Regions from separate parts of the Pseudocitrobacter sp. 73 genome, predicted to be linked through region 1. Evidence: riboswitches for the same ligand, from Rfam matches in the RefSeq annotation. Region 1 holds a riboswitch; the other holds the start of a gene.
What was found. A riboswitch is a leader RNA that binds a small molecule or an ion and turns the genes downstream of it on or off. The one in region 1 is predicted to bind fluoride.

Region 1 (2,391 bases):
GCACAATTATCAGCGATGATGCAGAAGTGATTCGCCGACTGGCAATTGCCGGGGAAGGTATTGCCAATAAGTCCTGGCTCGACGTCAGTGAAGATGTCTTTCAGGGGCGACTGAAATTGCTGCTGCCGGACTACGAGGGCGACGGTGTGCCGCTGAATATGATTTGCCCGCATCGCAAGCAGCTCTCGCCTGCGGTGCGGTTGTTGTATGAGGCGGTGAAGGAACGCTGTGAAGCGCTGGTGCAGCGCAGGGGCTAAACCAACGTCATCAAAAAGAATCCGGCAGCGGTCATCAGGAGCGATCCCACCACGTGAGTCATCACCGAAATCATCGCCCACAGATAGTTGCCGTTTTGCAAAAGGGTGACGATCTCCGCCGAAAAGGTGGAAAAGGTCGTCATCCCACCGCAAAGACCGGTAGTGATCAGTAACTTCCATGCCGGGTCCAGTTGCGGCTGGCGCAAAAAGAACGCCAGCGCCGCGCCAATAATGAAACCACCGACCAGATTAACCACCAATGTTCCCGGCGGCAGGCTGGGGAAAAGGCTGTTGAGCTTCATCGACAGCCACCAACGAATGACACACCCGGTAGAGCCACCAATAATAACGGCCAGTAATGAACGATACATCACGCGCGTAAATCCTTATGCTAAATGTTTGATCAGCACATCCACCGTCAGATGGTTGATGTACTCAAGGGAGTGGGAGGCGAGCACGCCCAGCAGGCGATTGTGATGCCCGGCGATGACCAGATCGATACGGCGATCGCGGATACAGGATTCGACATCCTCAAAGCGACGGGTCGTGACCAGTTCCAGCGTTTGTACCGGTAGCGAAACGGATTCCGCCAGCTCGCTCAACAGGGCTTTGGCCTGAATGACTTCCTGCGAAACCACATCATCCATCAGGCTGTCGGAGACATAATTGAGGGCGCGATAATCGGTGCTGATGTGCGCGATGGTTATCGTCATCGCGTTCTCCTGCGCCATTTTTGCGGCGTGATCAAGCAGGGGAATGCCATCAAGACTGCTGTTGATCAGCACCAGAGCATGGTTGTAAACAGGCATAAAAAAACCTCGTCAGGTTGCGAGGTATGCGCGGGTCTTCGAACGAAAGACAGCCTGACATACCTCCATGTTAAGAGGGTATACCAGGCGTCATCAGCCCCAGCAGGGCGGTTGGGAAAGGTGGAACGCCATCACCTTTGTGAATAATTTTGGACCGATGATGGGGGGAATGCAAATAGTTTGTGCGGCTTGCTTCCGCCCGGCACTTGCCGTAACCTGCTGCGATACACGAATTTGTTGTATTAATGACTCGGGGTGCCCTTCCACAGTGAAGGCTGAGAAAAACCCGTACCACCTGATCTGGATAATGCCAGCGTAGGGAAGTCAGAGACCGTCAGGTCATTGCTTCTGGACGTTCTGGCAGGAGCAAACCATGCAAGCTGAGCCGCTTAGCCCTGCGCAAATCGCGCATTCGTTACATCTTTTTCGTCATCACGCCCCCCTTGTTCACTGTATGACAAACGACGTCGTGCAGACCTTCACCGCCAACGTACTGCTTGCGCTCGGCGCATCCCCCGCGATGGTGATTGATGCGCAGGAAGCTGCGCAATTCTCTGCCATTGCTGATGCGTTATTGATAAACGTTGGCACGTTAACGCAGCCGCGCGCGCAGGCGATGAAAGCCGCTGCGCTGAGTGCGAACGCGGCGGGTAAACCCTGGACTCTCGACCCTGTCGCCGTGGGTGCGTTAACGCTGCGCACGGAATTTTGCCACGATCTGTTGACCTTAAAACCTGCCGCCATTCGGGGGAATGCCTCCGAAATTATGGCGCTGGCAGGAATGAGCGCGGGCGGGCGCGGCGTGGATACCACCGATACCGCCGCTGCTGCGCTACCGGCGGCGCAGGCTCTGGCGCGTCAGATCAATACCGTTGTGGCGGTGACGGGCGAAGTGGATTACATCACCGATGGACAACGCGTTATCGCGATAACGGGCGGCAACCCGTTGATGACCCGCGTAGTGGGGACGGGCTGTGCATTGTCTGCGGTCGTCGCGGCAAGCTGTGCGCTACCGGGCGACAGGCTGGATAACGTTGCCTCTGCCTGCGCCTTGATGAAACTGGCCGGTAGTCGTGCGGCGGTCGATAACGGACCGGGCAGTTTTGTCCCGGCATTTCTTGATGCACTGTATGCACTGAATGGGGAGGCACTGGCATGAAACGGATTAACGCATTAACGATCGCGGGTACCGATCCAAGTGGTGGGGCAGGGATTCAGGCTGATCTGAAAACCTTCTCAGCATTGGGTGCATATGGCTGTTCGGTGATCACCGCGCTGGTGGCGCAAAACACCCATGGTGTGCAGTCCGTCTATCGTATTGAACC
Region 2 (2,391 bases), on a different contig from region 1:
TTCACGTAATACGTTTAGCTCTAGTTTCGACAGGGTTTCTCCCTTTACGGGTACGGCACCTCGCCCAATAAACTTATTTTTAATTTTTTCAGTAACATAAGGCATACTGTCGTTGGGGTAGATAATTAAAAAAATCCCCGTCTCATTTTTCAACCAATAATTCGCCAACGGTTGCAAATGCTTATCGCAAACGACAATAATATTCAATCGAGTTTCCAGAAGGTAATCGATCCATTGCCTGTCCATTAGCAACCTGAGAAAACTGATCGAAAAATCAACAAACACACAACCATTGTAAAGATAATTATGACTTTGCTTCAGCACTCCTTCTACAATACCTATTGAAAAATAACCACTTCCCTCTGGCCATATCCCAAAACAGAAATTTTGACAAAATGACACCCGCAAGGATGTTTTGGGTTTTATCTCACAATTAAGAGGGCACGTAATACAATTCATCTTTTGAAGATTAAACCTATCCGGCATTCTCCCTCCTTCCCTTTGTTTTGTATAATTTCACTGACAAAAAGCCTTGTCAACATCCATTGATTCGGTGAATGATCATACCAATCGCCAATAAATTTCGATATACGAGAATAATCCTAGCAGCTCAAAAAAAGGTTCTTAACAAGAGTCCCAAAACACTCACAAAAATAGCAAGCATCAGATTTCAGAAGAATTAAACTAAGAGTTATGACACCGGCATTAAGAATTTTGCCACTAAAAATTTTTTTATTCTAAGAAGGTGATAATACCAATAGTCAACGATCTCAGTGCGAAATCATTTTACCGCACCGGCTAAGAGGGGAGCAGTTTTATTAGACCTACTATCCATAATTTTAAAATGGAGGTTCATTTTATTAGGTTGGCTTAAATCATCTTCTCTTCACCTAAGCGCTTGTCATTTAAATAAGTTTTGCAATACGATCACAGTTTCTGGTTTTAAGCACTGGCGAGGTTGACGAGAAAGAAACTTGAAAGCGGATACCACCTGGTTCAAACTCCCCTCAAGGTGATGGCGTTCCACCTTCCCCAACCGCCTCGTTCGTAGGCTAATGACGCCTGATATGACTCTCATTCACGATGGGGCGTGTCAGGCTGGTCTTTTTTTCCGGCTCAGCATGCTTCCCTGAAAAGGTTTAAGCAATGATAAATGTACTTGGACATCTTCACCCGGATAGCGACGCCATTTGCACCGCGTATATGACAAGCCGCTGGCTTACGCTGCGCGGTCTTCGGGCACAGGCCTGCCGTTGTGGGGAAATCAATCGCGAAACGCAGTTTATTTTTGAACAGGCAAAACTGCCAGTTCCCGCCTTACTCACCGATTCTCTCGCCGATCGCGATGTCTGGCTGGTCGATTTTACCGAGCCCACTCAGGGCCCCGCCTCTTTAGCGGAAAGTAACGTTGTCGGCATCATCGACCACCACCGTCTTGGCGGCCTGGTGACGCGCCTGCCGCCGGAAGTGTGGGTGAAGCCGGTAGGCAGCAGCAGTACGCTGCTCTGGCAATTGATGACGCCAGAGATCCGCCGCATGATAACGCCCGCCGAAGCGCTATTAATGCTGGGAGCCGTGATCAGCGACACCGTCGCGCTTCGCTCCCCCACCACGACGCCTGATGACAAGTTTGCCGTTGAAGAACTGTCAACCCTCGCCGGTATCGAGAAAGATGCCTTTATTGCAGGGCTACTGACCGCGAAAACCAGCATTGAGGGGCTAAGCGGGAAAGCGCTGCTGAATAAAGATATCAAAACATTCCAGATTCAGGGTGTGAAGGTTAACGCCGCACAGATCGAACTGTTTTCATTGAGTCAGGTGGATGCAGTACTGGATGAGTTGCAACAAGAGATGGCGCGGAATATCCAGGAAACCGGCGCGCAACGGGTGGTGGTCATGCTGACGGATATCAATGCCGGGTATTCGACTCTCTACTTTGCCGCGCCGGAAGGCCAGCAAGCAGACGCCCCCTGTGTTGTAGAAGGGATGCTGAGCCGTAAAAAACAGTTATTGCCGTGGCTTGAGAACTATCTTGCTAAGGGAAAATAACGGTTTGCAGTGAAATGGTACGCCCTACAGGATTCGAACCTGTGACCCACGACTTAGAAGGTCGTTGCTCTATCCAACTGAGCTAAGGGCGCACTGAAGAAGTTGTGACTTCACGGGAGTGAAACGCGAGGAATTATACGGTCACCGGGCGGTGAGTCAATCCATTTCAATGTTAAATCAGGGTTGTTCGCGATGATGCACATAACGCGAGCAGCCCTTGTCTTATTTTTAACCACCCTTCCTGTTTCGGCCCGAGCGCTGCGAAAACCCTTACCTTACTTTAAGTATTGCCTTAGGGAAGAACCTGCCTCTGGTGTCACAATGTCTGCTACTGGCTGTTTG

Region 2: it holds a riboswitch for fluoride, as region 1 does, so the genes downstream of both, F0Q32_RS18920 (DHHA2 domain-containing protein) here and F0Q32_RS06400 (universal stress protein) in region 1, are expected to answer to the same signal.

Annotation. Positions count from the first base shown of each region.
Region 1 covers NZ_VTZO01000006.1:292,771-295,161, reverse strand. The annotation lists gene F0Q32_RS06410 (LysR family transcriptional regulator) at 1-257, shown strand, start outside; gene crcB (fluoride efflux transporter CrcB) at 254-628, opposite strand; gene F0Q32_RS06400 (universal stress protein) at 644-1,066, opposite strand; fluoride riboswitch at 1,144-1,211, opposite strand; TPP riboswitch at 1,308-1,405, shown strand; gene thiM (hydroxyethylthiazole kinase) at 1,440-2,225, shown strand; gene thiD (bifunctional hydroxymethylpyrimidine kinase/phosphomethylpyrimidine kinase) at 2,222-2,391, shown strand, end outside.
Region 2 covers NZ_VTZO01000020.1:23,799-26,189, reverse strand. The annotation lists gene F0Q32_RS18925 (helix-turn-helix transcriptional regulator) at 1-486, opposite strand, end outside; fluoride riboswitch at 1,003-1,072, shown strand; gene F0Q32_RS18920 (DHHA2 domain-containing protein) at 1,147-2,049, shown strand; tRNA gene F0Q32_RS18915 (tRNA-Arg) at 2,065-2,141, opposite strand.